One region of the Noviherbaspirillum sp. L7-7A genome, then DNA from elsewhere that is predicted to be linked to it. Evidence: predicted binding sites of a transcription regulator. Region 1 holds the regulator's gene; each other region holds the start of a gene.
What was found. The regulator sigma-54, encoded in region 1, starts transcription at its own class of promoters, with help from an activator protein. The targets are predictions, from matches to a motif close to TGGCANGNAANCTGCTTT.
Positions count from the first base shown of each region.

Region 1 (10,390 bases):
GCATCGGGCCCGACCAGCTGGCGGTAGAGGCGGTTGAAATGATGGAGCAGCATCGCATCAACCAGTTGCTCGTCACCGACAGTGACGGCATCCTAGTCGGCGCCCTGCACATCCATGACTTGACCCGCGCAAAGGTGATCTGATGCAGCAGTCAATCGAGGAAAGCATGGCGCGGGCACGCCGCATCCGGCTGATGGTGTTCGATGTCGATGGCGTGCTGACCGACGGCAGCCTGCATTTCGGCGCAGACGGCGAAATGATCAAGACCTTCAACGTGCTCGATGGACACGGCATCAAGCTGCTGCAACAGTCGGGCGTCATCACCGCCATCATCAGCGCGCGCCAGTCGGCGCTGGTGGCGCGGCGTGCGGCCGATCTCGGCATCACCCATGTCCAGCAGGGCGTGCATGACAAGCTGTCGGGCTTTCAGGCGCTGCTGGCCGAATGCGGCGTCGCGGCTGAAGCGAGCGGCTTCATCGGCGACGACGTGATCGACCTGCCGGTGCTGACCCGCGTGGGCTTTGCCGCCAGCGTGCCGAACGGCCACCCCGAAGTGCGCTCGCGGGTGCACTACGTCACCAATGCCGGCGGCGGCCGCGGCGCCGTGCGCGAACTGTGCGACTTCATCCTGCGCGCGCAGGGCAACTACGAGGCGGCGCTGGCGCCGTATCTGAGATGAAGCAGGATCGCCGCCGCTTCAGCATGGCGCCCATGCTGCTGCTGGCCACGCTGCTGGCGCTGGGCAGTTTCTGGCTGCTGCAGATCACGCGCGCGCCGGACAACAGCGCCGGCCCGGCGGCGGCGCGCACCGAACCCGATTACTACGTCGACAATTTCAATTTCGTGCGGCTGTCTGCCACCGGCGAGGCGCAGTACAACATTTCCGGCAAGCGCATGGTGCACAATCCGGCCGACGACACGCATACGATCGATTTGCCCGTCATTAACAGCCTTGCCCGCGAGAGGCCGCCAATGACAGCGCGCTCGGAGCGGGCTATCGTCGAACCGGGCGGCGTCAAGATTCACATGTACGACAATGTCAAGCTGGATCGCCCGAAAACGCCGCAGGCGGAAAATTTCCATCTGGAGTCCGACTACCTGATGGTATTGCCCGACGAAGACATCATGCGCACCGACAAGCCGGTGCGCCTTACCCTGGGCGGCTCGACGCTCAACGGCGCCGGCATGGTAGCCAACAATGCCACCGGCGAACTCAGCCTGGCCAGCCGGGTGCAGGCAACCCTGCCGCCGCGCCAGACCGCCATCCGCTGAAAGCGCGACTGGAAAATCAACAACGCATTACCTTAGAGAAGAGTGATGAAACAACTCCACGCATGGTTCATTCTGCTGATAGGCATGGCCGCGGCAGGCAGCTCGCTGGCTGAAAAGGCCGACATGACCAAGCCCACCAACATCGAGGCCAACCAGATGGCCTACGACGACGTCAAGCAGATCAACACCTTTACCGGCAATGTCGTGCTCACGCGCGGCACCCTGATCCTGAAGGCCGACCGCATGGTCGTCACCCAGGACCCGGCCGGCTACCAGTACGCCACGGTCTACGCCAAGCGCGGCGAGAAGGCCACCTTCCGGCAGAAACGCGATGGCGGCCCCAATCTCTGGATAGAAGGCGAAGCCGCCGACCGCATCGAGTACGACACCAAGACCGAGGTCGCGAAGTTCTACGTCAGCGCCAGGATTCGCCTGCTGGAAGGCGCCAGTCCGACCGACGAGGTCGAAGGCGAATTCATTTCCTACGACAGCAAGCAGGAGTTCTACTCGGTCAACAACACGCCCAGCAGCAACAGCAAGGCCGGCGCCGGCCGCATCAAGGCCATCATCCAGCCACGCAACGACACCAGGGCGCCTTGAGATGGAAAACAGCATCCTCAACGTGCAGGGCCTGCAGAAGAGTTATGGCGCGCGCCAGGTGGTGCGCGACGTCTCCCTGCATGTCGAAAGCGGCCAGGTGGTGGGACTGCTCGGCCCGAATGGCGCCGGCAAGACCACGTCGTTCTACATGATCGTCGGCCTGGTGCCCTCCGACGCCGGCACCATCGACGTGGACGGCGTCGACATCTCGCGCCTGCCTATCCACCGCCGCGCTGTGCTGGGCCTGTCCTACCTGCCGCAGGAAGCCTCGGTATTTCGCAAGCTCACCGTCGAGGAAAACATCCGCGCGGTGCTGGAGCTGCAGCGCTACGAGGGCAAGCCGCTGTCGAAGGAGCAGATCGCGAACCGGCTCAATGCCCTGCTCTCCGAACTGCAGATCGAAAAGCTGCGTGACAACCAGGCGATGTCGCTGTCCGGCGGTGAACGCAGGCGTGTAGAAATCGCGCGCGCCCTGGCCACCAGCCCGCGCTTCATCCTTCTGGACGAGCCCTTTGCCGGCGTCGATCCGATCGCCGTCATCGAAATCCAGCGCATCGTGCGTTTCCTCAAGGAGCGCAATATCGGCGTGCTTATAACGGACCACAATGTCCGCGAGACGCTGGGCATTTGCGACCATGCCTACATCATCAATCAGGGCGTGGTGCTGGCCAGCGGCCGCCCGGACGACATCATTGCCGACGAGTCGGTGCGCCGCGTCTATCTCGGCGAGCACTTCCGGATGTAAGAAAAGGCACAAATGAAACAGACACTTCAACTCCGCGTATCCCAGCATCTTGCGCTGACGCCGCAACTGCAGCAGTCGATCCGGCTGCTGCAGCTCTCAACGCTGGAACTGCATCAGGAACTGGAACAGATCCTGTCGGAGAATCCGCTGCTTGAACGTCTGGATGATCCGCTTGACCATTCGATCAGGCTGCTGGCCGACGGCTCCGTCAGCAGCGCACCCACCTCCACGCCAAGCAGCGACGCACCCGCTTCCGATGCCGCCCCTTCCGCGGAAGGCGAAGGCGGCTTCGAGGCCGGCGAAGGCGGCGGCGAAAGCAGCGATAGCGGCGCCGATGCCGACTGGAGTTTCGACGACGTTGCGCGGACGTCCAAGGCGCCGGAAGACGACGACGCCCGTCCCCAGATGGAAGCGCATGAGCTGACCCTGCGCGAGCATCTGCTGGAACAGATGCGCGTGACCGTCCAGAATCCGCGCGACCGCGCACTGGTTGAACTGGTCATCGATGCGCTGGATGACAACGGTTATCTGACCGAGCCGCTGGAGGAGATCCACGCGCGACTGCCGGAGGAACTGGAAGTCGAGATCGAGGAGCTGTCGATGGCGCTGAAGCTCTTGCAAAGCTTCGACCCGCCCGGCGTCGGCGCGCGCGACGCGTCGGAATGCCTGGCGCTGCAGATCAGGCGCATGCCCCGCGTTCCCATGGTGACGCGCCGCACCGCGCTGCAGATCGTCGAGAAGCACTTGCAGCTGTTTGCCCAGCGCGACTTCAACAAGTTGAAAAAATCCCTGGACTGCGACGAGGAGGACCTGCGCGAGGCCCAGGTAGTGATCCGGCAATGCAATCCGCATCCTGGGGCCATGTTCGCCAGCGACGCATCCGACTATGTCGTGCCCGACGTGATCGTCAAGCGCGGCAAGAACGGCTGGCAGGTGACACTGAATCACGAGGTGATGCCGCGCCTGCGCGTCAATGCGCTGTATGCCAACATCCTCAAGCAGAGCAAGGGCGAAGGCTCGATGAGTTCACAGCTGCAGGAAGCGAAATGGCTGATCAAGAACATGCGCCAGCGTTTCGATACCATCCTGCGCGTGGCCCAGGCGATTGTGGACCGCCAGCGCAATTTTTTCTCTCATGGCGCCGTGGCAATGCGACCTCTTGTGTTACGAGAAATAGCTGATACACTGGGTTTACACGAAAGCACCATCTCGCGTGTGACAACACAGAAATACATGCTCACGCCGCATGGCATGTTCGAGTTGAAGTACTTCTTTGGCAGCCATGTTGCAACCGATGCAGGCGGCGAAGCCTCATCGACTGCAATCCGGGCGTTGATCAAACAACTCATAGGAGCCGAAGACCCGAAGAATCCATTTTCCGATAGTCGCATCGCAGAAATGCTGGCGGAACAGGGTATGGTCGTGGCACGCCGTACCGTCGCAAAATATCGGGAAGCCCTGAAGATCCCTCCAGTCAACCTGCGCAAGTCCTTGTAGTTTTTTGCAGCATGTAACTCGCTGACATGTTTCATCTTCAGTGAAACCTCTGCCGGCCTTTCACAGGAGCGTAGTATGAATCTCACCATCAGTGGACATCATCTCGAAGTGACTCCCGCAATTCGTGAATACGTGCAAGGCAAGCTTGAGCGGATCAAGCGCCATTTCGACCATGTCATTGATATAGCGGTCATCTTGGCCGTTGATAATCTCCCTGAGAAAGAAAGGCGCCAGCGCGCCGAGATCACCCTGAGGCTACGGGGCAAGGATGTGCATGTGGCCAGCATTGCGCAGGACCTGTACGCCGCCATTGATACGCTGATCGACAAGCTCGATCGCCAGGTCTTGAAATACAAGACCAGGATCCAGGACCATCAGCATGCCGGCATCAAGCGCATGATCGAGGAAGATAGTGACGGCACCGCGGCGGCACCGGCTGCCTGAGCCACACAGCGCATTCCCGTAAAATGCATGAACGCAGGGCGCTCCAAGCGCCTTGCATAAAAAACCACAGTTCGAAAATACTGTTTATACATACAGTACTTGTGATACATTAACGCCATGTTCAACGTTTCTGCCCTGGAGAAGACGTCATGGCGCAATTCAATACTACCGCAAGCAATCCCCTTTACCTCGATCAGGCACCAGCCGGCTTCATGCTGCGCGTAGGCCGCCGAGAAATGCGGATCCGCCGCGAAGTGCGGAAAAATCAATACAGCGTCAATCCCATCATTGATTGCCGCCCTGGCGATGATCCCGGCCACCTGCAAATGCTGCTGTTCAATCGCTGGACTGTGGTTCTGGCCAAGGCAAGCGCAGCACATTAAATTTCTGCAGACCGGTATCCGCACGCTCGGAGGCCGGTTCACATCAGGCTGCGTTTCCTGAATGTTGCTAAACTATGCACCTTCATTAACGCGCCTGACAACGAAGCACAAGGGAATTTCCTGGAGACGGCCGGCACAGGTGGTCTGGCTTTAAGGATGGCAAAGGCATTTTTGTCAGGCGCTTTTGACCAGGCCAATATGAGCGGACACCTTACCGGCACAATAAGAAACCATATCGGTTTCATGACCCTTGATCGGGCCAAGGCATTGAATGCCTTATCGCTGGACATGATAAGAGCGCTCACTGCGCTTCTGCGTGAATGGCAAGCCAACGAGGATGTCTTCGCAGTCGTCATACGATCAAGCAGCCAACGGGCTTTCTGTGCGGGTGGCGACATCCGGTTCTTTCATGAAGTCGGCACGGCGGGTCCCGCTGGCGGCAGCGCATTGCTGGAAGATTTCTTCACCGAAGAATACGCACTGAATCACCTGATTCATCATTACAGCAAGCCATACATTGCGCTGATGGACGGGATTGTCATGGGCGGCGGCATGGGAATATCGCAAGGTAGCGCACAGAGCCAGTTACGCATCGTGACTGACAAGACCGCGATGGCGATGCCTGAAGTGCATATCGGTCTGTTCCCGGATGTAGGCGGCGGCTATTTCCTTTCCCGTCTGCCAGGCAAGCTGGGCGTGTGGCTGGGGCTGACTGGACAAACCATCGCCGCCGCCGATGCGCTCTACGCCGGACTGGCCGATCTCTTTCTTCCCTCGGCCGCACTGCCGGAACTGCTGACCATGCTTGAGACGGAGCCAATGGCAAGCGGCAAGCAGATTACGGAAAGAATAAGCCGCTTTGCAGCGCCCTATCGTTCCGAAGCCGATCCCGAGAACAGCATGCTGGCCCGGCAGCGGGCGGAAATCGACCGTCACTTCGCGCATGACAGCATCGCCGCCATCATGACTTCGCTTGCGGGCGATAACAGTGACTTTGCAGACAAGTCATTGAGCGCGATGCATCGCGGTTCTCCTTTGCTGCTGTGCGTGACGCTGGAGCAGTTGCGACGCGGTGCCACGCTGTCAGTGGCCGATTGCCTGCGCATGGAACGCGTGATGATCCGACGCTCGTTCGAAGGCACCGAAGTGCTGGAAGGCATACGGGCGCGGGTGATTGAAAAGGACAATGCGCCGCGCTGGATGCCAGCCAATGTGGCGGAAGTCAGCGCCGAGCAGGTCAGCGCCTATTTCGTGGAGGCCTGGCCTGATTACGCCCATCCGCTACGCGATCTAGCCTGATTGAATTACTTGCCCGCCGTGCCATCGCGCACGGCGGCTTCAGGTTTCCTCGATGGCAAACAGGCGCCTGTGTTCACGCATTGCATAACGGTCGGTCATGCCCGCTATGTAATCCGAGACGCTGCGTGCCTGCAAGGCAGTGTGCTGCGCTTCATCCACGCCAGCATCGCGCGCAAGCTGATAGGAAGGCGGGAGAAGCGCCGGTTCCTGCATGAAGATGCTGAACAGCTCCGTCACGACGCGACGCGCCTTGCTGGTCATGCGGTTGACCTGGTAATGCTGATACAGGTTCTTGCGGAGGAAGCGCTTGAGCAATAGCGCTTCGCTGCGCATGCTTTCTGAAAAGGCAATCAGGGGGCCGGCAATCCGGACTTCCTCGACGCTTTGCACACCGCTGGCGCGTATGCGCTCCCTGGATGTATCGATCAGATCGATGATCAATGCATTGATCATCCGGCGCACCGTTTCATTAATGGCGCGGCGTCCACCGATTCCTGGGAACGCAGCTTCCGCCTCGCGCTTGTGACGAGCGAAGAAATCGATGGTTTCCAGTTGTTCTACCGTCAACAGGCCCGAGCGCAGTCCGTCATCGATATCATGGTTGTTGTAGGCAATTTCGTCGGCCAGGTTGGCCAGTTGCGCTTCCAGCGTTGGCTGCTTCTTTTCCAGAAACCGCTTGCCGATGTCGCCAAGCTCCGCGGCATGCGCGGCAGTGCAATGCTTCAGGATTCCCTCGCGCGTTTCGAACATCAGGTTCAGCCCGTCGAAACCGCCATAACGCTGTTCGAGCATATCCACCACGCGCAGGCTTTGCAGATTGTGCTCGAATCCGCCGTAGTCCTTCATGCAGACATGCAATGCATCCTGGCCGGCATGGCCAAATGGCGTGTGACCAAGGTCGTGCGCCAGCGAGATCGCCTCCACCAGGTCTTCATTCAAACGCAGGTTGCGCGCAATCGAGCGGGCAATCTGCGCGACTTCGATGCTGTGCGTCAGCCGGGTCCGGAACAGGTCGCCCTCATGGTTGACGAAGACCTGGGTCTTGTATTCCAGCCGCCGGAAGGCGCCGCAATGCACGATGCGATCGCGGTCACGCTGGAATTCCGTGCGCGATGTGCTCGCAGGCTCAGCATACCGTCGCCCCTGGGAATGCGATGATGTCGCAGCATATGGGGCGAGGTAGGCTTCAAAGTCCATGATCAGCTTCTGGTACAGGCTTTCAGGGTTTCCAGCAACACTTCCTGCGGCACGGTCGTCATGATGGGCTTGCCGAGTGGCTTGAGCAGAATGAAGCGAATCTGCCCGCCTTCATTCTTCTTGTCGACCTGCATCAGCTCGAGCCAGCGCTCCGCGCCAAGGTCAGGCGCGACATCAGGCAAGCCTGCAGCCCGCACCAGTGCTGCGACCCGGTCCCGCGCGCTGGCATCGATGTAGCCCAGCCGATGGGACAAGTCTGCAGCCATCACCATGCCACAGCCCACCGCCTCGCCATGCAGCCATTCGCCATAACCCATGCCGGATTCGATCGCGTGGCCGAAGGTATGTCCGAAATTCAGGATGGCGCGCAGCCCGCCTTCGCGTTCGTCCTGGCGCACGACGTCCGCCTTGATCTCGCAAGACCGCCTGATTGCATAGGCCAGTGCAGCCGGGTCACGCGCCAGCAAGGCATCGATATGCGCTTCGATCCAGTCAAAAAATGCCGCATCGATGATTGCGCCATGCTTGATCACTTCGGCAAGGCCGGCGGACAGCTCCCTGGCGGGCAGCGTGTTGAGCGTGGACGTGTCGGCAATCACGGCCTGGGGCTGGTAGAACGCCCCTATCATGTTCTTGCCCAGCGGGTGATTGATGCCCGTCTTGCCGCCAACCGAGGAATCCACCTGGGCAAGCAGGGTTGTGGGCACCTGCACGAAAGGCACGCCGCGCATATAGGTTGCCGCCGCAAAGCCCGCCATGTCGCCGATGACGCCGCCGCCCAATGCGATGATGGTGGTCTTACGGTCGCACTGGTCGGCCAGCAAGCCATCGTAGATGCGCTGCAGGTTTTCCCAGGTCTTGTGCTCTTCGCCATCCGGCAGGACGATGCGTGTCACCTGCTTGCCAGCGGCTAGCAGCGACTGTTCGACCACCTCAAGGTAAATGGGAGCGACAACTGTATTGGTGACAACGGCAGCGCGCTTGCCGGCAACGGCATCCACGATACCGCTGCTGTGGGCCAGCAGGGACTGGCCGATCACAATCGGATAACTGCGCTCGCCCAGTTCGACATTCAGGGAAACGCTTTCGGTCGCGGAAACAGCCTGGTTCATGGCATCGGTACGGGACACAGGCGCACTGGCAAGCTCGCGTCTTGCTGCAAGACTATCCAGTTGCGCCACAATGGATTGGACCAGGTATTGTACGTTAGGGCGCCCGGTCTCGATCACGATGTCAGCTACTTCTCTGTAATAGGGTTCGCGCTGGATAGTCAGTTCTTCCAGGCGGCGACGCGGATCGGCTGTCTGCAGCAGCGGCCGATTCTTGTCGTGTCCGGTGCGTTGCAGGATGCTGTTGACACCGGCGCGCAGGTAGATGACCAGACCGCGCGACTTCAGGTATTCGCGACTTTGCGGATTGAGGATGCTGCCACCGCCGGTCGCCAGCACGATGCCATCGCAGGCAGTCAGGTCGCGGATCATGTCCGCTTCCCGCTGACGGAAGGATGCTTCGCCTTCGATTTCAAAAATCAGCGGAATCGACGCGCCGGTACGCGCTTCAATTTCGTGGTCGGAATCAAAGAAGCGTTTATTGAGTTTTTTTGCGAGCGCGCGGCCGACTGTCGTCTTGCCGGAACCCATCAGTCCTACCAGAAAGATGTTGCCCGTGCCCTCTTTCGGGATTACCACGGGCTTCGTGCAGTGCAGGACACTGCCTTCAGGAAATTCAATTCTCTTTTACCTCACGGCCAGTTTATCGCTGAGAACCTTGGGCGTCAGAAAGATCAGCAATTCGGTCTTGTCGGCCTTGCGTGCTGTTTGCCTGAACAGGTTCCCCATGACCGGTATGTCACCAAGCACCGGTACTTTGTTGATTGTATCGCGATCTTCCTGGATATAAATACCGCCGATTACGACCGTGCCGCCATTTTCGATTAACACCTGGGTCTTGACATGCTTGGTATCGATCGCCAAGCCGTTCGTGGTTTGCTGTCCGACGCTGTCCTTGTTGACGTCGACATCGAGAATCACATTGCCGTCAGGCGTGATTTGCGGAATGACTTCCAGCTTCAGGTTTGCCTTGCGGAACGAAAGCGCGGTGGCGCCACTGCTTGTAGCAGTCTGATAAGGCAACTCAGTGCCCTGCTCTATGGTGGCCTTGAGTTGGTCGGCGGTGATGACGCGCGGGCTGGACAGGACCTTGCCCTTGCCATCCGACTCGAGTGCGGACAATTCCAGGCTGATGAAGCGTGTCGCCGCGGAGTTGAACAGCGTCAGTGCGACGGAGCCTGCGGCGGCGCCATTGATGGCGGCTGCTGGCAGATTGACTGAATTCCCCTGTATGGGCGTCGGCACATTGGTGGTCAGTCCCTGCTGGCCGCCAATGTTGGCAGCGTTGTTCTGCACGCCAAAACCGAGCTTTGCACCGAGATTGCGGCTGAAGGTGTCGTTCGCTTCCACGATGCGCGCCTCGATCAGCACCTGCCGGCTGGCGATATCGGTCTTTTGCACCAGCTTGCGGATCTCTTCAACCTTGGAGCCGATATCGGTCACGAAAAGCTGGTTGGTCCTTGGATCGATGACGGCGCTGCCACGCTTGGACAGGATGGTGCGGCCGCTACCTCCGGCATTGTCCAGGATGCCCTTGAACGATTCAGCCTTCTGGTAATTGAGCTGGAAGGTCTCGGTGCGCAGCGGCTCCAGTTCAGCAATCTGCGAGCGCTGTTCCAGTTCCAGCTTTTCCTTGGTCAGCAGTTCATCCTTCGGCGCTATCCACAGCACATTGCCGTTCTTGCGCATGTCCAGGCCCTTGGCCTGCATCACGATGTCCAGCGCCTGGTCCCACGGCACGTCTTTCAGGCGCAATGTCAGGTTGCCGGCCACGGTGTCGCTGGTAATGATGTTCAGGCCCGTGAAATCGGCAATGACCTGCAGCACCGCACGCACTTCCACAT
Region 1 covers NZ_JAHQRJ010000001.1:3,741,462-3,751,851, reverse strand. The annotation lists gene KTQ42_RS17130 (KpsF/GutQ family sugar-phosphate isomerase) at 1-143, shown strand, start outside; gene KTQ42_RS17125 (HAD family hydrolase) at 143-679, shown strand; gene lptC (LPS export ABC transporter periplasmic protein LptC) at 676-1,272, shown strand; gene lptA (lipopolysaccharide transport periplasmic protein LptA) at 1,318-1,872, shown strand; gene lptB (LPS export ABC transporter ATP-binding protein) at 1,874-2,617, shown strand; gene KTQ42_RS17105 (RNA polymerase factor sigma-54) at 2,630-4,114, shown strand; gene raiA (ribosome-associated translation inhibitor RaiA) at 4,190-4,558, shown strand; gene KTQ42_RS17095 (hypothetical protein) at 4,708-4,941, shown strand; gene KTQ42_RS17090 (enoyl-CoA hydratase/isomerase family protein) at 5,140-6,240, shown strand; gene KTQ42_RS17085 (deoxyguanosinetriphosphate triphosphohydrolase) at 6,280-7,437, opposite strand; gene aroKB (bifunctional shikimate kinase/3-dehydroquinate synthase AroKB) at 7,440-9,077, opposite strand; gene pilQ (type IV pilus secretin PilQ) at 9,174-10,390, opposite strand, start outside.

Region 2 (10,390 bases), 2.7 Mb from region 1:
CGCGCCGCTGCTGGCCCGTCTGGCAGCCGAGGGCAAGACCTTCAACTGAAGCAGTGGGTCCGTTGCCAGGCGTGATGCGCCTGGCTGGCGATAGCGCAACCGTCCGGCAGGACGGTTGTTTTTTTTTACGGCTTCCGGTGGAGCGTTATGGTTGTTGCGGTTTAGGTTGAGCTTACCTCGGTCATTCGCCTTCCAGTGTTCCGATCATGCATGCCGCTCACGGTGCCATGCCCTGAGGCGTAACGATCCAGGCACCGTCATGACGCCGTTTGCGCAATCAGGGGCAGGGCATCAAGTCCAACGACAAGGCCCAACCATATCGTCATCCCCGTCCACGCAATGCGTCGGCGCATTCCCGGATCAGCGCCGGGCCGCGGTAGATCAGGCCGCTGTACAGCTGCACCAGCTTTGCGCCGGCCTCGATCTTGGCACGGGCATCCGCCCCCGACAGGATGCCTCCCACGCCGATGATGGGCACCGTATCCCCGAGTTCCGCCTTCAATGCCCTGATCACCTGATTCGAGGCGTCAAACACCGGCGCGCCGGAAAGGCCGCCGGCTTCCTCGGCATGCGCCATGCCCTTGACTGCGTCCCGCGTGATGGTGGTGTTGGTGGCAATCACCGCGTCGAAACGGTGCCGCAGCAGCGCGTCGGCAATGTTCTTCACCTGTTCGCCATCCACGTCGGGCGCGATCTTCAGTGCGATCGGCACATAGCGCTTATGCGTGTCGGCCAGGCGCTGCTGCGCCTCCTTCAACGTCGACAGCAGCGCATCGAGTTCGGACGCGCCCTGCAGCTGGCGCAGGTTCTTGGTGTTGGGCGAGGAGATGTTCACCGTCACATAGCTGGCATAGGGATAGACCTTTTCCAGGCAGATCAGGTAATCGTCGGCAGCCCGCTCGATCGGCGTATCGGCGTTCTTGCCGATGTTCAGGCCAAGCACGCCCTCGCGATTGCGGTAGAACCCCGACGCCTGCACATTGCGCACGAAAGCGTCGACGCCGCCGTTGTTGAAGCCCATGCGGTTGATGATGGCATTGGCTTGCGGCAGCCGGAACATGCGCGGCTTGGGATTGCCGGGCTGGGCGCGTGGCGTGACCGTGCCGATTTCAATGAAGCCGAAGCCCAGCGCCGCCAGACCGTCGATGTAGGCGCCATCCTTGTCCAGTCCGGCGGCCAGGCCGACCGGGTTGGGAAAGGTGATGCCCATCACGGTACGCGGGTCGGGCAGGGGACGGCGCAGCAGCCGGGTCATGCCCAGGCCGGCTGCGCGGCGCAGCGCCGGCAGGGTCAGGTTGTGGGCTTCTTCGGGGTCCAGGGAAAACAGCAGCGGGCGGGCGAGGGCGTAGAGAAATTTGTCGGACACGATGGGGAGGAAAAAATTGCGCGAGCGCTATTGTAGCCCGCCCGCGCTGCCCGATCAGCCCTCCATCTCCGACCAGGTGCCGCTGCGCAGGGCCTCGATCGGCCTGAAATTGATCTTGTATGCCATCTTCGGGCTCTTTTCTATCCAGTAGCCCAGATAGACATAGGGGATGCCCAGCGTGCGCGCCTGTGCGATCTGCCACAGCACGTTATAGGTGCCAAAGCTGGCGCCGGGCACCTCCGGGTCGTAGAAGGTATAGACCGAGGACAGGCCGTCGTCGAGCACGTCGATGATGCTGACCATGACCAGCTTGCCATCCGGTTCACGGAATTCCACCAGACGGGTGTTGACCTTGCTCTGCAGCAGGAACTGCGCGTACTGGTCGCGGCTGTCCTGGTCCATGCCGCCGCCGGCATGCCGGGCCGACTGGTAGCGCAGGTAGAGATCGTAATGCTCGTGCACATAGGCCAGGTTGGTGATGAGCGCATTCAGATGCCCATGCCGGTTCCACGCGCGGCGCTGGCTGCGGTTCGGCTGGAAGTGCCAGGCATGCACCCGCACCGGCGTGCAGGCCTGGCAGCCATCGCAATAGGGCCGGTAGGTGAAGATGCCGCTGCGCCGGAAACCATTCTTGACCAGCTCCGAATACACATCGGCATTGATCAGGTGGGAAGGTGTCGCAACCTGCGACCGGGCCTGCCTCTGTTCCAGGTAGCTGCATGGATAGGGTGCCGTCGCATAAAACTGCAGGGTGGAAAAGGGAAGGTCTTTAAGATGCGTCATCGTTCATACCGGTTTGACAACAAATTGACGGCCTAATGTACACCGGCCACTGGCCCGAAGCAAAAGTTTCAGGCCGGTTATTGCACAGGATCGACCGGATGCCAATCCGTAATTGGCGGCAGCTTGACGGCCTGCCGCAGGTGGGCGAGAAATGCGGCGCGCGAGACGGGCGCAGCGCCCAGCGAAGCGAGATGGCCAGTCTCCTGCTGACAATCGACCATGGTCACGCCATGGAGTTTCAGGAAATGAACAAGATAGGCCAGCGCAACTTTGGAAGCATCGGTTTCGCGCGCAAACATGGATTCGCCGTAAAACATTCGGCCTATGCACACGCCATAGGCGCCGCCGACCAGCCTGCCGTCATGCCAGAGTTCGGAGGAATGCGCATGGCCCATGCGGTGGAGGCCGGTATACCCCTGGACAATGTCTTCCGATATCCAGGTGCCCGCGCCATCCCGGCGCGGCGCGGCGCAGGCCCGCACCACGGCTTCGAATGCAGTGTCGAATTTCACCTGCCATGGCCCGCCCTCGGCCCGGCTGCGGGCGATGCGTCGCAGGGTTTTTTTCAGGCTTGCGGATATCCTGAAACGGTCCGTATGCAGCACCATGCGCGGATCGGTGCTCCACCACAGGATCGGTTGCCCCTCCGAATACCAGGGAAAAATGCCGTGCTGATACGCCTGCAGCAGCCGCCATGGCGACAGGTCGGCGCCGGCTGCAAGCAGGCCGGCGGCGCCGTCGGCTTCGGTCAGCGCCGTGGAGACATCGGGAAAGGGACTGTTGCTGTCTAACCAGGGAATCATCTTGCCTCGCGTTTTGCACCGTCATGAAGCACTGACATGGTGCGTCCAGTGTATCTATCTTCGCAGCGATTTTTTAAAGTCAATTGATTCAATGACTTACCATTTGCACCAATTTGGGAATGAAACTTGCTTTTTCCGGCAGTCAAATTTTTCTTCTGCACTCAAATTGGGAGTTTTTGGATGGAACCCTTGAAGCATAGCGCCGACACGCTTTTTATCCTGCTCGGCGCAATCATGATCCTGGCCATGCATGCCGGCTTTGCCTTTCTTGAACTCGGAACGGTCCGGCGCAAGAACCAGGTGAATGCGCTGGTCAAAATCTTAGTCGATTTCGCGATTTCGACGATCGCCTATTTCTTCGTCGGCTACAGCGTTGCCTATGGCGTCAGCTTCTTCGTTGGCGCCGAGACCCTGGTGCAGCGCAGCGGTTTCGACCTGGTCAAGTTCTTTTTCCTGCTGACCTTCGCCGCCGCGATTCCCGCCATCATTTCCGGCGGCATTGCCGAGCGCGCGCGCTTCCATCCCCAATCGATCGCTACCGCGCTGCTGGTCGGCCTGGTGTATCCCTTTTTCGAAGGCATCGCCTGGAACCAGCGCTTTGGCATACAGGCCGGCCTGAATGCCCTGTTCGGCGCGGAATTCCACGACTTCGCCGGCTCGGTGGTGGTGCATGCCTTCGGCGGCTGGGCAGCGTTGCCGGCGGTACTGCTGCTGGGCGCGCGGCGCGGACGCTATACCAGGGACGGCGCCATCTCGGCCCACCCGCCATCGAGCATTCCCTTCCTGGCATTGGGCGCATGGATACTGACCGTCGGCTGGTTCGGCTTCAATGTGATGAGCGCGCAGACACTGGACAAGATCAATGGCCTGGTGGCGATCAATTCCCTGATGGCCATGGTCGGCGGCACGCTGGTGGCGGTCATGCTGGGCAAGAACGATCCCGGTTTCGCGCATAATGGCCCGCTGGCCGGGCTGGTGGCGGTGTGCGCCGGCTCCGACCTGATGCATCCGCTCGGCGCGCTGGTGACCGGCGGCCTGGCGGGCGGGATCTTTGTGTGGATGTTCACGCTGACCCAGAACAAATGGAAGATCGATGACGTCCTCGGCGTCTGGCCGCTGCATGGCCTGTGCGGCGCCTGGGGCGGGATTGCCGCCGGCATCTTTGGCGCCAAGAGCCTGGGCGGACTGGGCGGCGTTTCGCTGCTTTCCCAGCTGGCCGGCACATTGCTGGGCGTGGTCATTGCGCTGGCGGGCAGCTTTGCGATCTATGGCCTGCTGAAGAAGCTGGTCGGTCTGCGTCTTGATGCGGAAGAGGAATTCAATGGCGCCGACCTGTCCATACACCGGATCTCGGCATCGCCCGAGCGGGAAACCAACTGGTGAGTTGCCGGCCGGTGCGCTGGTTCAGGGCTGGCGCATTGGCTTGGTGATGTCGCGCGTATGGAAGCGGAATTCGCCTTCGCCATTGCGAACGCGGGCGAGGTCCTCGAACAGGAAGCGCAGGGTCTGGCTGATGGTGGGAAAGGCAATCTCGTCCCACGGAATCTCGTGCTCGGAAAACAGCTTCACTTCCAGGCTTTCGATGCCGGCCTGGTAGTCCAGGTCGAGCAGGGTTGCGAGATAGAACATGTGAACCTGGTGCACATGCGGCACGTTGAGCAGCGAAAAAAGCTGGTGCAGCTCGATCCGGGCGCCGGCTTCCTCTTCGGTCTCGCGGGCAGCGGCTTCCGACGTGGTTTCGGCGTTCTCCATGAAGCCGGCCGGCAGCGTCCAGTAGCCATAGCGCGGCTCGATCGCCCGCCGGCACAGCAATACCTTGGTTTCGCCGTCCTCTTTCCACAAGGGCACGGAGCCAATTACCATCTTGGGGTTCTGATAGTGGATGGTCCCGCATTGGGTGCATACATGGCGCAACCGGTTGTCGTCCTGGGGAATTGTCTGGGTGACAGGATGGGCGCATTCCGAGCAGAATTTCATGGGTGGCAGATTAGTCATGATCAGGCAAAGAGTGTAACACTGCTGCCAATGGCGCCATCGGTTTGCAATTGGAGCAAGGCTTGTATATAATGGATGCCTTCAGACGCGGGGTGGAGCAGTCTGGCAGCTCGTCGGGCTCATAACCCGAAGGTCGTAGGTTCAAATCCTGCCCCCGCAACCAGGTTTCATGTCGAAAGGCCCGCAATCGCGGGCCTTTCGCTTTTCTGCCCGGCGCAATGCTTCAGCGCGCCTGATACCACCACCAGCACAGATACAGCGCGCCAATCCAGATAAGCACAATCGCTATCGCACCGGCATAACTCCTGGGCTTGGTCCTTTCCCTGGCCATCCATTCCTCCGCCTGGGCGCGGCATTGCTCGATCACATGGGCAGGGAGCATGCGCACGGCCAGCCAGATCAGCGAGGGCAGCAGCAGGGCGTCGTCGACATAACCCAACACTGGCACGAAATCGGGAATCAGGTCGATCGGGCTCAGCGCATAGGCGACGGTGAACATGCACAGTGCCTTGGCAAGAAACGGCGTGTCGCGATGCTGGCGCGCAAACCACAGCATCACCGCATCGCGCTTGATGCGCCTGGCCCAGGTGCGGATTGATTCGCTGATCGACATGATGGATAGGTCCCCTTGTTTTTTGCCGATAGCATAGGCGATATTCGGACACGCTGTGTTGGGAAAAAAACGGAAAATGCTTGCGGCAAAACGGAGGGCTTGTTTCCGGCCGGGACGGGTGCCGCCCATTCTGCGCTACTCTGGTCTTTTACAAGCGCGAATGGATGTATCGAATCCTCTGACACTGCCCATGAACCTGATTCCTGATTGTTGGCTCATCCGGTAATGACCATGCCCAGCGGTATTGCCTATGCCTTCCTGGCTGCTGTGAGCTTTGGCGCCAGTACGCCCTTTGCCAAGACATTGGTTGGCTCGGTTTCCCCAGTGATGCTGGCTGCACTGCTGTATCTGGGTAGCGGAATTGGCCTGCTGGCCTGGTTCTGCTTGCGCGCCCTTGGACCCGCCTCCGACCAGGCCGGCGCCGCCCGGCTGACGCGGGCTGATCTTCCATGGCTGGCCGGGGCGATTCTGTTCGGCGGCATTGCCGGGCCGGTACTGCTGATGCTCGGCCTGAGCCGCACGCCGGCTTCTGCCGCTTCGCTGCTGCTGAACATGGAAGGCGTGCTGACCTCGATGCTGGCCTGGTTCGTGTTCAAGGAAAACTTTGATCGCCGCATCTTCGCCGGCATGCTGCTGATCGTGGCCGGCGGTATTGTGCTCGGCTGGGAGCAGCGGCCCGAATTCGGCATTCCCTGGGGCGCACTGGCGATCGTTGCAGCCTGCCTTTGCTGGGCCATCGACAACAACCTGACCCGCAAGATTTCGGCAAGCGACGCAGTGCAGATCGCCGGCATCAAGGGCCTGGCGGCCGGCCTGGTGAACCTGGGCATTGCCCTCTCTCTGGGCTTTCCGTTGCCTGCGTTGGGGGCCATGCTGAGCGCCGGCGTCATCGGCTTTTGCGGCTATGGTCTGAGCCTGGTGTTCTTCGTGCTGGCACTGCGCAATCTCGGTGCGGCCCGCACCGGCGCCTATTTTTCCGCGGCGCCCTTTGTGGGCGCGGCAATCTCTCTGTTGATGCTGCAGGAAGTTCCGGGTGCCGGCTTCTGGATCGCCGGCCTTCTGATGGCCACTGGCATCTGGCTTCACCTGACTGAAAAACATGTGCATGCCCATACGCATACAGGAATGCATCACGTCCATGCGCACGTGCATGACGAACATCATCAGCACAACCATGATTTCCCGTGGGATGGCACCGAGCCTCATACCCATCCCCATGGTCATGAGCCGATCACCCACAGCCATGCCCATGTGCCCGACATCCATCATCAGCACCGGCATTAACCCGGCCAAGGCCATTCCCGGCTAACGCTGCGCTCCAATGAAGGCGGCAAGCCCATTACAACCCCGGGTGTCGATTCCTCTTCCCCGAGGACCTTGTGCGAACTGCGATGCACAGGAAGAAAAATCTTCCTAAAAAATTCCAAAAAGCAATTAGATTTGTCGGGAATCTTTACACGTGCCAAGTATTTTCTTCTATATATCCAATAAGCAATTGAAATATAACAATTTAATTTCCCGGCACAAACATTGCTTTGTTGAATTATTGTCATCATTTGCTTTCTGCACACGCTTATGGGAATGCCTTCCGAACGGTTATGTACAGCAATGAAGCAGGCGCGTCGCTCGCGTTCAGCCCGTCTCTGCGCTATCTGGGCAATTTCTGCCTTGTGCATGATCGCGCTGCTCTGGAAAGTCACCTTGCTGCGCCTGGACGATGACAAATCCACGACGCTTGAAAGCGCCAGGCAAAAGGCGGCTGCCCTGTCGAAAACCTATGCCCGTCAGTTGAGCCATTCGCTCGAGCAGGCCGATCAGGCTGCGCTCGGGCTGCAGTATGACTGGGAAGAACTGCACCAACCGCCACTGCTGGAACGCAGGCTGCGCCGCAGCGTGCGGCCATCGCTTGGTTTGCGGGCTGCCGGCGTGGCTGACAATACGGGCAGATTGCTGGCATCGAGCGGGCCGATGCCGGAGGATGTCGCGCAAGCCGGTTTCTTTCTGAGGCACAAGGGAAATCGCGGTGAAGGCTTGCTGGTAAGCCGGGTTCCGGATGGCGCGCTGTCCTCTGCCAGCCTGTTGCTGTCACGACGGCTCGATGCGGGCGATGGCGACTTCGATGGCCTGGTGATGTTCGTGGCCGATCCCGCCTTCCTCGCCGACTTCGGCGCCGAGACCGGTCTGGGTCGCCATGATTTTCTCTCGCTGCTTGACAGCAGCGGCCAGGTCCTGCTGAGCAGCGCCTACAGCAGGCCTGGCGTTGCGCAGTCGCCCTTGATGCGGGCCTACGATTTTGCGGATAACGCGGGCATTGCGGTGCTGCCAGCCAATGAATTCGACGATGCGACGCGCCGCATCGTCGCCTGGCAACGCCTGGCCCAGGGTGGGCTGACAGTCGTGGCGGGCCTTTCAGAGAACGACGTGCTCGCCGTCCACCAGCAGGCCGCGCGGCGGCATTACGGCTGGGCGCTGGCGGCAACCATGCTCCTGCTTGCCGCGGCTGGCGCCGGCCTGCGGCTTTCGCTGCGCCGCGCCCGGCGCGAGCGGCGGCGGGCGGAACTGAGCAAGACCTATAGCCTGGCGGTGGACGGCGCCGAGGAAGGCTTCTATACGGTGCGCGCCCTGTATGCCCGTGACGGCAGCCTGTCCGACTTCGTCATTGAGGACTGCAATGAGCGCGGCGCGGAACTGGTTGGCTGGGCCAAGCGCGATCTGGTCGGCCGGCGTTTCCTGCAGCTTTATTCCGGGAGCCATGCGCAGCAATTGCTGTCGGTGTTTGGCGTGGCGATGGAGACCGGCTATTACGAGGATGAAATGCTGGCTTCGCCGCATGGCCCGCTGGGCGCGCGCTGGCTGTCGCGGCGCCTGGTGCGCTCCGGTTCCGAAATCGCCATGACCGTGCGCGATATCACCGAGCGCCGGGCGCAGGAGCAGGCCCTGAGCCAGCTCGCCAATACCGATCCGCTGACCGGCTTGCCGAACCGCCACTGGCTGATGGAATTCATGCCGCAGGCGATCACCGGCTGCATCGCAGGCAACACCAGCATGGCGCTGCTGTTTGTCGACCTCGACGATTTCCGTCATATCAACGACTCGCTCGGCCATGGCACGGGCGACCTGCTGCTGAAGCAGGCAGCGGCGCGCCTGAAGTCGCTGGTGCGGGCCAGCGACCATGTGGTGCGCCTGGGCGGCGATGAATTCACCGTGGTGCTGCAGAACGTGCAGGGCAGCGACGACGTCTCCCGTGTGACCCGGCTGGTGATCAAGGCGTTGCACGAACCATTCGAGGTTGCGGGGCAGGGCGCGCATGTGGTGCAGGCGTCGGTGGGCGTGTCCATGTATCCGCGCGACGGCGCCGACCGTGACACCCTGCTCAAGCATGCCGATCTCGCGCTGTACGCAGCCAAGGCCGAAGGCAAGGGCCGCTTCTCGTTCTACGAGCCCGGCCTGTCCGATAGCCTGATGCGCCGCCTCGGCAAGGAGCAGGCCCTGCGGCGCGCGATCGAGCAGGACGAGTTCATCATGTTCTTTCAGCCGCGCGTCAATACGATGAGCGGCGCATTGTGCGGCATGGAAGCCCTGGTGCGCTGGATGCATCCGGAACGCGGCATGCTCGCGCCGGAAGAGTTCATCCAGATCGCCGAAGACACCGGCCTGATCCGTGAAATCGGCTCCACCGTGATCGAGAAGACCATCGCCCAGATTGCCGCCTGGCGCGAACTGGGCGTGCCGGTGCCGCCGGTATCGATCAATGTGTCTGCGCTGCAGTTTGATGAAGGCCATCTGCGGCCGCTGCTGGTGGCCTGCATGAAGCGCTACCGGGTCGACGCCGGGCTGATCGAAATCGAGATCACCGAGTCCAGCATGCTGGGCGGCGGCGACCTGGTGTCGGGCCAGCTGGCGGCCATACGGCAGCTCGGCATCAAGCTGCTGATCGACGATTTCGGCACGGGCTATTCCTCGCTCTCGCAATTGCAGCGCCTGGAGATGGACGTGCTTAAGATCGACCGCGCCTTCACTTCGCAGCTGCGCAACGAGTCCGATGCGAATGTGCTCTTCAATGCCATTGTGGTCATGGCGCATGCGCTGGGCATGCGGGTGGTGGCCGAGGGCGTCGAAAGCGTGGGCCAGTTGCGCGCGCTGCAGGCCATGGGCTGCGACGAGGTGCAGGGCTTCTATGTGTCGCGCCCGGTGCCGGCGTCCGACATGCCTGCGCTGATGCGGCAGGACTGCCTGTTTCCGCCGGTGCGGGCCGAGCTGAAGCTGGTGGCTGGCGAATAAGCCGGTCGGCGCCGCCGTTGACAGGCGGCGCCATTTTTTATGACACTCCCACGCAATTCCTCTATAATCCGCCGACCGGACAGGCCCTGCCGCACACCTTATGCAGCACGGCGCGGACCATAAACCACAGGTCGCCCCGGTTAGCCTTGCCCGATTTGCACCTCCCGGCCCACGACGATTCTCTTCCAACAAGCGGGCGCCCGGGAGCGGCAGCAACAGTTCACGAATGGTTCGCCGCGCGTCTTTCGACCGCTGCTGACTTTTGATCTCTGCAAATTGCAACTGAATTGCCGTAGATGAATTGCACATGAATACCGCTGAGGCCAAGAAAGTCCTCGAAACCGCATTGCTTTGCACCAACGAACCCTTGTCGATCTACGATCTCAAAAAATTGTATGTCTCCGGCGACGGTTCCGAGGCGGCCGGTGCCGATACGATCAAGCTGATGCTGGAAGAGCTGCGCCACGACTGGCGCGGCAAGGGCATCGAGCTGGTGGGGCTGGCTTCCGGGTGGCGCTTCCAGAGCCGGCCGGAAATGAAGGTTTTCCT
Region 2 covers NZ_JAHQRJ010000001.1:1,021,898-1,032,287, forward strand. The annotation lists gene KTQ42_RS04675 (3-hydroxyacyl-CoA dehydrogenase NAD-binding domain-containing protein) at 1-49, shown strand, start outside; gene KTQ42_RS04680 (quinone-dependent dihydroorotate dehydrogenase) at 323-1,366, opposite strand; gene KTQ42_RS04685 (arginyltransferase) at 1,421-2,149, opposite strand; gene aat (leucyl/phenylalanyl-tRNA--protein transferase) at 2,227-2,952, opposite strand; gene KTQ42_RS04695 (ammonium transporter) at 3,133-4,335, shown strand; gene KTQ42_RS04700 (NUDIX hydrolase) at 4,357-4,929, opposite strand; tRNA gene KTQ42_RS04705 (tRNA-Met) at 5,034-5,110, shown strand; gene KTQ42_RS04710 (YkvA family protein) at 5,171-5,560, opposite strand; gene KTQ42_RS04715 (DMT family transporter) at 5,792-6,844, shown strand; gene KTQ42_RS04720 (hypothetical protein) at 6,841-7,236, opposite strand; gene KTQ42_RS04725 (EAL domain-containing protein) at 7,235-9,841, shown strand; gene scpB (SMC-Scp complex subunit ScpB) at 10,149-10,390, shown strand, end outside.
Region 2: a site for sigma-54 is predicted at 3,068-3,085, ahead of KTQ42_RS04695 (ammonium transporter). Genes of this name have one in related genera too.

Region 3 (10,390 bases), on a different contig from region 1:
ATGCCATCAATGCGTGCCATCAGTGGCATAGCCCGCTTCCCGCCAGGCATCGATACCGCCCTGTAGTGGACGCACTCGGGTATAGCCGCGCTTGAGCAACTCCCTGGCCACCAGCGCCGCCGATGCCTCATTGGGACAGGCGCAGTAGACGATGACTTCGTCAGCAAGCGGAATATCACCCGCGACGAACTCGCTGAAGTCGGGCCCGACGGTGATGGCGCCGGGAATGCGTCCCTCCACTTGCGACTGGGGCGCGCGCACGTCCACCACCAGCGGCTTTTCGCCCTGCTGCAGCATCGCGTACAACTCATCGACAGAGATTCTTGCCATGCGCAGCGAGCGCATGAAGCGATAGCGCTGCCACCACTTGCCGGCAACGAACACCGCCAGCCCCAGCGCCAGCAGCACCAAGCCGCCACGACCGAGTTGCTCCAGCACCCGCAACAGGTCATCCACGGTCGAGCTGAACAGCGTGCCGAGGTAAAGCGCCGAGCCAGCCCATATCGTGGCGCCGATCGCGTCGAACAGCAGGAAAGCCAGCGTGCCGGTGCCGGTAGCACCAGCCAGCGCACTGGCCAGCGATGCAAAGCCGGGAATGAATTTGGCAACCATCAATGAGGCTGCGCCCCAGCGCACGAATGCGCCTTCGGTCTGGCGCACGCAGGAATCGGCGGACAGGGAAAGCCGGCACAGCAGGGCCAAGATGCCGCGGCCATAACGGCGGCCGGCGAGATACCAGCCGGTGTCGGCAATCAGCGCAGCCAGTACTGCCACCAGCAGCAGCGTGGACGTAGCATATCTGCCGTCAGCCGCAAGCGCGCCGGTCAGCACCAGCGTCGGATAAGCCGGTATCGGCGCGCCAGCCTGTTCCACCAGCACATTGGCGAATACAGCGACGATACCGTACTGCTCGATCATCTGCAGCAGCCAGGACATGGCACCTCCCTTGCATTGCCTGCGTTGCGGCGCGGATCGCGCCAAACCGCAAGCATAACGGCTTGCGCCCATCCGCGCCCGGCGCGTCATGCCTACGCAGCGCTTTCCTGCAGCGGAAAAAGCGCACGCGATAAAAAAACAGGGCTGGCGTTGAATCGCCAGCCCTGTCCGGGTAGGAAAAGCCAGCGCCGTCAGGCGCTGTCAGGCTTAAGCTTAAGCCTTGTTACGACGCCGCATGAAGCCCAGCGCAGCCAGGCCGAGGCCAAAGATCGCCACGGTGCTCGGCTCCGGAACGGCGTTGCCGCCGCCACCGCCGGTTCCGGTGCCGCCTCCGCCAGCGCCCGCGAAGTTAACCGCGAAGAAAGTCTCCGGTCCGCCGGTCGCGTCGTTGATGGTTGCGGACAGGCCGATACGGTTGTTCGCACTGAAGGCGCCGTTTGCACGGGCGATTTCCGCAGCGCTCAACTGAAATACAAAGCCGGCACTGCCGATGCCCAAGTCGGCTGCATTCAGGGTGCGCGCAGCGAACGGGTCAGAAGTGAACACGTTGGTACCGGTCGGGCTGAAGATGTTCAGCGCAAGACTGCTTACCGTGAGGGAAGTGGCATTGGCCGGCTCGGCTGCATTGAGCACGATGCGTAGCGACGATGGGCTGGTTACACCTAGGCTGCCCAGGGTAGGCGTATTCGACTGCGATGCGCCAGTAAGGGCATTACCGCTGGTCGTAGCGGTGGTGCCGGTCCAGGTTACGCTACCGGTCTCGCTTGTGGTATTGGCCGGGCTGGTCAAGGTAAGAACGGTGTTGACTGCTCCCAATCCAGTGCCCTGAAAATCACCTGGACCTGCCAGGATAAGCGCATGGCTGGACGAGGCGGCTACTGCCAGCCCGATTGCAGCCAATGTGCGCGTCATGCGAAAAGTCAGTTTGGTCATGAATAGCCTCATAAGATAACGGGTCAGCGAGTGGGTTCTGCAGCCCCTCTGATGACAATCTCCCTTGTATGTGACCGACAATCGCACGAAGCATGCCAACGATTATAAGTGACTGTTTTTAAAAGCTATATCCTGTGTGAAACGGTATCCATCAGGAATTGTGTAATAAATCCCGACGCGAATGTCATATAATTTTAACAATTCTTTTAGGAATGTTAACTCCTTGTGCATACTCACTGGAGAAATACTCAAGCTGCAAGGCAGAAGCCCGCTGTGCAGGTAATTCCTGGTTGCGCAACGGAAATGACAAAAATGCACAGGCGGCTTTAGAATGCGCGGCTCCGTCTTCGATGTGCTTATGCATGAGGTAGCCAAAACCCGGCCGCCTGGAGTGGCTTGTGTCCCCTGCTCCCACTCCCTGATCCAACATGAAAACAATCGTTTTGAAGGTCGATGTCGCTGCCTACCGCGGCGCCAGGGAAGGCGTCCCGCGACTGTTGCGGCTTTTTCAGTCACGTGGTGTCAATGCGACTTTCCTGTTAAGCCTCGGCCCGGACCATACCGGCCGGGCGCTCAAGCGCGTGTTCCGCCCCGGTTTCATGAAGAAGGTTTCCCGCACATCGGTACTGGAACACTATTGCCTGAAGACGCTGCTGTATGGCACCCTGCTGCCGGGGCCGGATATCGGCCGCTCACTTGCTGACACCATGCGCATGACCGAAGCGGCAGGGTCCGAGACGTGCATTCATTGCTGGGACCATACCCGCTGGCAGGATGGCGTGGCCAATGCCGATTACGAAGGGACACTCAGGCAGTTCCAGCTCGCCGCCAACCGTTTCGAGGAAATCTTCGGACATGCGCGCACACGCACGGCGCGGCCGCTTCTGTAGCCCCTGGCGGGCTGCATGACAATGCAGGCGTCTTCACGGCAAGGCGAGCAATGCTTGCCGGCAAAGCACTGCCTCGCAGCCGCGTATTTACAGGATAGGCTCCGAACGCCGGCCAGCGCCAGGCACTGCATTGCGTTAACAAAGCGCACCAGCGCTTCTGCACAACCCGTACGCGGCAAAGTTTATATAATGGCCGTTGCCTTTGCCCCTCCTTCATTCACTCCCGGCATGCACTGCCGCCCATCGCATGTCTGAAAGACCCATGACTTCATCCTCACCCCATGCAAGACTGGCTTCCTGGATCGATGCGCATTTCGATGAGGAAGTCGGCTTTCTGGCTGACATCGTGCGCATTCCCACCGACACCCCGCCCGGCAACAACGCGCCCCATGCCGAAGCGGTGGCCGCCATGATCAGGCAGCTCGGCTGGCAGGTCGAGCAGCACCCGGTGCCGCAGCAGGCGGTGCATGATTACGGCATGGCCAGCATCACCAACCTGATCGTGCGCCGCCGCTATGCCGACGGCGGACCGACGCTGGCGCTCAATGCGCATGGCGACGTGGTGCCCCCGGGCGAAGGCTGGACCAGGCCGCCCTATGGAGCCGTAATCGAAGACGGGCGGATGTTTGGCCGCGCCACTGCGGTGTCGAAGTCCGATTTCGCGACCTACCTCTTTGCCGCGCGCGCGATCGAAGCGCTGGGTCTGCCGCTGCGCGGCGCGCTGGAACTGCATTTCACCTACGACGAGGAGTTCGGCGGCAATCTGGGCCCGGGCTGGCTGCTCGCGCAGGGCCTCACCCGGCCCGACTACCTGATCGGCGCCGGGTTCAGCTATAACGTGGTCAATGCGCACAATGCCTGCCTGCAGTTCGAAGTGACGGTGCATGGCAAGGCCACCCATGGCTCGATTCCGGAAACGGGGCATGACGCATTGCAGGCCGCCACCCAAGTCCTGAACGCGATCTATGCGGAAGTGCCGCGGCTGAAGTCCATCCGTTCCGCGATTGCCGGCATCAGCCATCCTACCCTGATTGTCGGCCGTATCGATGGCGGCACCAATACCAATGTCGTGCCCGGCAAGGTGGTTCTGAAGATGGACCGGCGCATGATTCCCGAAGAAGACCCGGCGCAGGTCGAGGCCGGCGTACGACGGCTGATCGAGGAAGCGGTGCAGGGCGTGCCGGGCATCCGGGTCGAGATCCGGCGACTGCTGCTGGCCCATGCGCTGCGACCCTTGCCCGGCCAGGAAAAGCTGGTCGGCAGCCTGCGCCGAAATGCGCGCGCAGTGCTTGGCGAGGAGATCACCGTGCTCGGGTCGCAACTCTATACGGATGCCCGGCTCTACAGCGAGCACGGCATACCGGCCGTGCTGTACGGCGCCGGTCCGCGTACGGTGCTCGAATCCAACGCCAAGCAGGCCGATGAGCATCTGGTGCTGGAAGACTTGCGCGCCGCCACCAAGGTCGTTGCCATGACCCTGCTCGATTTCTTGACCGCCTGAGGCCGGCAGGGTACGCAGAAAGGAGAAGGTACAAAGCAGCGTGAATCACATCGTTCTGACCGGAGAGCAGGCGGCGGTGGTGCAAAGCACTGCCGCCAACCTGGTGGTCAATGCCTATGCCGGTACCGGCAAGACCACCACGCTGCGCGAATACGCACGGGCGCGCCCGGATCAGCGCATCCTTTATCTGGCATTCAACAAGGCTACCGCGAGTGAAGCCGCGCTCAGCTTCCCGCCCAACGCCACCTGCCGCACCATCCATTCGCTGGCCTACACAGCGCTGGGCCACCGCTACCGACACAAGCTGTTGCCGCTGCGTCCCAACGACATCATGCAGCTCTACCAAGGCGTCACCGCCGCGATGGCCGATCTGCTGGTGCGCACCGTGGAGAGCTTCATGGTGTCGGCCGACGTGGCAATCGGCATCGAGCATGTGCCGTTCGAGCTGGCCATGTCGGACCGCCAGCAGTTTGCCGCGGCGGCCCGGCGGCTGTGGAACGACATGACGGATGCCGACAAGGCCGTCCCGCTGCCGCATGACGGTTATCTGAAGCTTTACCAGCTGTCGCGCCCGGTGCTGACGCGACGGCATGACATCGTCCTGCTGGATGAAGCGCAGGACACCAATCCCGTGACCGCCGATATCGTTTTTTCGCAGCGCTGCGCTAAAGTGCTGGTGGGCGACCGCCATCAATCCATTTACGGATTCCGGGGCAGCATCAATGCGATGGACAGGTTGCCCGAAGGCGAGGCGCATTACCTGACCCATTCGATGCGCTTCGGCGAGCCTGTGGCTAGGGTCGCAAGCCTGCTGCTGCACGCGCTGAAGGGAGAACGCCAGTCGATCAAGGGCAGAGGCGTAATGGCTGCATCGCCCTTCCGTATCGACCGCACCCGTCCCCATGCAATTATCTGCCGCACCAATGCCTCGGTGTTCTCGCGGGCGGTGCAGGCCATCGACCGCAGCCGCATCCATTTCATCGGTGGCGTACAAAACTACCTGCTGGGCAAGCTGACCGATGTGCACCATCTCTGGAGCGGACGCGCGGATCTCGTCAAGGACGGTTTCTACCGTGCCTTCGTGGATTTCGATGCACTCGCCCTGTATGGGCGCGAGACCGCGGACAAGGACATCCTGTCGGTTGTTTCCGTGGTCAAGGAGTACGGCGCCGCCCTGCCCCGCCTGATCGACCAGGTCAGCGCCAGCGCCTGCGCGCAGCCAGGCGAGGCCAGCCTGCTGCTGATGACGGCGCACCGCTCCAAGGGCCTAGAATTCGACCAGGTGCTGCTTGACGACGACTTCCATGATCTGGTCGACAAGAAAGGCCAGCCCAATCGGGGTGCAATGGATGCGCATGCGTTCGAGCAGGAAGTCAACCTGCTCTACGTCGCCCTGACGCGTGCGCGGCATGCGGTGGAACTGAACCCCCAGCTGCAGGCAGTGCTGGACGCGGTGCAGACTGGAAAGCTGCAGGCGTCCTGATCGGATGCCGGTGCTGTTTTCGGGGCGGACCGGGTCACGCGGTACAATACCGTCCTGACACGGTTGCCATGAAGGCAATCCCATCTGCCATACCGGGCCGGTGGCCCGGATCTCTGATGCGACAAGCAGGCAGCCTGGCCAAGTCTCGTAACTGTGTGCCGGCAATCCTTCTTGCTTCAATGGTTTGAAGCGGCATCAGAACGAAGCGACAAAGACCGTGTCATAAATTGATCGACGGCGGGCGGCTGGCATCATGCCAGCCTTTAAGCCTGCTGCTAATTCCCTCGGAGAACCTGAACATTGAGTGCAACCAGAACCAAGCGCTGGAATGGCGACATTGCCACCCTGCCAGCCGACTACGCCAAGGGCGTACTTGAAAAAATGGCCGCCTATGGCGACCGGGTACAATTTTCACTGACCAGCGGCGGCATCGAGCCCAGCTATCAGGTCATTAACGACATGGGCAAGGCGATTGCCTTCGACCGTCAGCACCACCTGCTGCAGGGTCAGGAGGAACTGTTCGCTGGCGCCAATGCAACGCCGGTGATGAATGCCGAGCAGCTCAACAAGGCGCTATCAGGTTACGGTGGCAGCGCCCGCGGTGGCAGCCGCACAGGCCGCGCCGTGAAAAGCGCCAGCGGTCCGACCAAGACGGCCGCCGCGCGACTGGACGAGCAGGTTGCAGCCGCCCGCTATGCTTATTTCAAGACCAACCGGGCGACGCTGCCGGCGCGCATCGCAGAATATTCCGGCGAGATCGACCAGTTGCTCAAGAAAGGCAAGCCGGTCGAGGAAGCATTTGCGGAAGTGGTCAAAAAGTACTTCTGATGGTGGCGTTTTGCCAGCCTCTGTCGGCTGGCAAAACGCCCTGCTATCGGCTTAGCCCTTCTGCATGCTGCTGACAGCGGCAAAGGCCAGAAGGTCGGTGTCGGTCGGTTCGGCCCACTGCGTCTCGGCAAACCACATGCTGAATGCGGAGCGCGCGCTTGCCGTGGACAAGCCGCGCGACAGGTTCAAGCCCTTGGCGGCCGCACTCTCCTTGAAACGGAACAGCCAGTCGCTCTGATCGCTGGCAGGCAATTCGTTGTACATGCCCAGCGCATCCCTGGCCCGGTCGGCAAGAAAACGCTCGCGGATCGCATTGATCGACGCCTCCACACTGGGCGGCTTTTCCATCTTCTGGATATTCTTTCTCGCGATATCCACATTCGACGCATAACCATCCCGCAAGGCCTGCTTGAAGTAGCCTGCCGGCGACCCGATTGCACCGGCGCGGGGATTGCTGACACGGCTCTCGGTAAGCTCCAGCGTCGCGCGCAGCTTGCCGTCTTCGGTGGTCGCCAGGGTATTGCAGGCGTCCTCCTGCGACAGGCCCAGGGCCATCATGCGCTGCACCAGGTCGCCATCGATGATGGGCGGCGCCGACAGGGCCAGCGCTTCCTGCTGGGCAGGCTCCACCTTGAACTGCAGGCTGACGATCTTGCGGCCCTGCTTATGCTCGATGAGCTCGACATTGATGTCGGTGACCATGTTGATTTCGCTAATGGCGTATTTCAGCACGTCGCGCTTGAAGTACTTGTACTCCGGAATCGCGTCGCTGACCGGATTGCCCGTGAGCGCGCCATACCACCATGACCATTCGGCCCGATTGGTGAGCTTGGAAGGATTGGTGGCATAGCGCCTACAGATTTCATACAACGCCAGGCTGGCGCCTGAGCGCAGCAGGGCCTGGTAATACACCGACAGCTTGGTATAGGATCCCGGCGCCATCACCATGCTCTCCACCTCAGGTGGAAAGGCAAAGCCAAACCAGAGCATGCCGCCCTGCTTCTTCAGCCCGCGCGGATTGACCAGCTTCACCGACGACACCAGGCGCTCGCTGGTCCACTGGATTGCGTCCTCGGAAAAGATCCGGATGTTCTGCAGTTCCTGCACCTGTTCCTTAAACAACTCGGTGTCGCGACTGTCGTAGGCGGCGTCGCGTGCGAGTTCGGCCAGGGGAATCCAGTAATAATTCTTGGCGGCCTCGGTATCGATCGGCGCGTTCTCGCCCTTGTGGCGGATGCGCTGCGCGTGGTACACCATGACATTGAATATTTTGCGCGACAACAACGACAACCTTCCCTCCGACACCCGCAAGCCGATTGCCTCGTTTGTCTTGCGGAATTCCTTGAGCTCGGTACTTCCGCCGCTGCTGGTTTTACCTGCTTTCTTTTTTGCTGTCATAGCGTCATATGGTGAGAAGCGGCCTACCAGGCAGGCTCACCGCGAGGATGGTGCCCGAAAAGTGAGAAGAACGCAATCACCGTCGTTGCATGATTTCCACCCTCCAGGATGGAGTTAGATATCACGGTCCCCGTAGGCTCTCACCTTTAAGGGATTCTTTCCCTGTTTCCACTCACCGAGGTCCCTGTGGTGGCTCACCGAAATCCCGCTCAAACCCTGTGCAGTCTCACCTTGGTCCCTGCCCGACCTCACCAAGATCCCTGTAAAACCTCACCTCAATTCGCGCTTGGCCTTACTGGTATTGCCCTTCCCGGGTTTTAAGGTTTACAAAGCTTTAAGGTGTTTACTTATTCAAACTCTCAAGGGCATCGGGCTGGCGTACTCATACACAAACACGCAAACCACAAAACAACGATCGTTCGCTCCTCGCGAAACGTTTGATACGCGCAAAACCGCCCAGCAGGAAAGGTCCGGTGCCTGTAAAAGCTCACCATAGACGGGCATAAAAGCTACCAATCGACGGATGAGTTCGCGGATATCCTTTGTAACGCCGACTTTTTCACGCATTCACTGGGAAGATCAGCTTGCGATGCGCTGTTGAAATAATTTCGACATGGCTGCTACCTGTAAAGACTCACCTTATTACTCAAACTACGATTGAACTGCCGCAATGGTGATAATAAACAGGGACTGATCTTAAGCCGAGATCCCTGTAAAGGCTCACCATAAAAAAATGCTTGCAAAACTTGCTTCAACATGACGTCAAAAAAGCCTGTTTCAACCTTTATGGTGAGGCTTTACGGGTATTCAAAGCGGCATGTCCCTGTAAAGCCTCACCATACTGCCTTTGGACACGAATGTTATCCCTGCTGAGTCTCACCTTTAGAGCGGCTTCAGCATGCCCACCCCGTCGTTAACACCCAGTGGACCCGTCGACCGTGTTAAGACTAATCGCCCGATCCCCTCCAGAACTCATCGCCGCGTCTTATTCCGGATTGTTCCCGTCGGTCTTGCTCAAGCAAGTCAAACTGCAATCGCTCAGTGAGCGGCGCTGTTCGTTATGCCCAAGCCGGCAGGCAACAACCGGCACCATGTGGTGGGCCAGCAGGATTTCTACAAACCTCCCTGCCTCGCGTTTCCTACTACCAGTTTTCGCATTCGCTCCAGCGCGTGTCAACCAGCCCTGTGATCCGACTGGGACGGAGCAATCCCTGCAAAAGCTCACCATAACTCATTAAAGGAAGCTGCGACAAACCGCCTTTACCTGTAGAAGCTCACCATTGGCTCGAGCTAGCCGTTCCATATGGCCAAAAAGGCGCGAGTTTGATCTTGTTTGTACAGCCTGAAGGGTTTTGTAGCCCGAAGCCCGCCAAGGCGACCAGGGAGGCTCTTATAGGACCGACTACCTACACAGGTCCCCGTTGGATCTCACCTTTAGCGGCTTATTAGACTTTGTATGGACGTCTGAGAATGCTGCGGCGCTCTGCGGTTTCCTCACCGCTTTCTGATGTTGCCTGCATAAAAAAGCTTTGGTGCTTTTGGTAGGTTATTTTCCTCAAATCGAGGTTAAACCTACCAAATGAGTTGACACACGCATAGGTGGTGCAGACAATGCGTGCTTTAGTAGTTAACTAGGGGAGGGAAAGGATGAGATCGACATTTGCCTTACAGGATGACGTTGTTTATCGACTTAAAGCAGCGGCGGCATTGCTCAATATTTCGGAGAACACGCTACGCAATCATTTGCGCGATAGCGGTCTGGAAATACAAAGGGCAAACAAGAAAAATCCTGCATCGCCAGCAGTCAGATTGTTCAGCATTGCCGATATATTCCGTCTGGCCCAGTGGCGACGGGAGCAGGAGCTGGTAAAACGTCTTTCCTCCGCGCCTATTGTGATTGCGGTCGATCTCATTAAAGGTGGGGTTGGCAAGTCAACCACAGCAGGTGAGCTGGGCGTCCAGCTCTCCTTACTAGGGTATCGGGTCCTCATGATCGATCTCGATGTCCAGTCCAACCTGACGCAACTGATGGGTTACGAAAGCGACCTGACAGTGGACGAGGCAGCACAGCATGACCTGAATGAAGATGGGATTGTCACTGGGACATTTGCGACTGTCTGCACTCAGTATATGGAGAGCAAAAGCGGTCGTGGCACACGAATGGAGAACGTTGCCGGTCTGATCAAGCGCCCCTTTGGAATACATGGCCCTGCATTGGTCGCATCGGATACCTTCCTTGGGGACCTTGAACAGGCCTTTACCTACGCTAAAGGTAATCGGGAGCTGGTGTTTCGCAATCTTTTCAAGGACTCAGCTGCCGGACAAGTGCCGGGCCTTAATGTTTCCGAATTTGACTTCGTCATATTCGATTGTCCTCCGTCGATTTCCTTCTCTTCCACAAATGCAATAGCCGCTGCGGAC
Region 3 covers NZ_JAHQRJ010000003.1:126,696-137,085, reverse strand. The annotation lists gene KTQ42_RS22160 (DedA family protein/thiosulfate sulfurtransferase GlpE) at 7-936, opposite strand; gene KTQ42_RS22155 (PEP-CTERM sorting domain-containing protein) at 1,150-1,869, opposite strand; gene KTQ42_RS22150 (hypothetical protein) at 2,054-2,233, opposite strand; partial or broken gene KTQ42_RS22145 (hypothetical protein) at 2,298-2,723, shown strand; gene KTQ42_RS22140 (ArgE/DapE family deacylase) at 3,022-4,260, shown strand; gene KTQ42_RS22135 (UvrD-helicase domain-containing protein) at 4,301-5,743, shown strand; gene KTQ42_RS22130 (hypothetical protein) at 6,044-6,571, shown strand; gene KTQ42_RS22125 (replication initiation protein) at 6,623-7,969, opposite strand; gene KTQ42_RS22120 (ParA family protein) at 9,617-10,390, shown strand, end outside.
Region 3: a site for sigma-54 is predicted at 1,950-1,967, ahead of KTQ42_RS22155 (PEP-CTERM sorting domain-containing protein). Genes of this name have one in related genera too.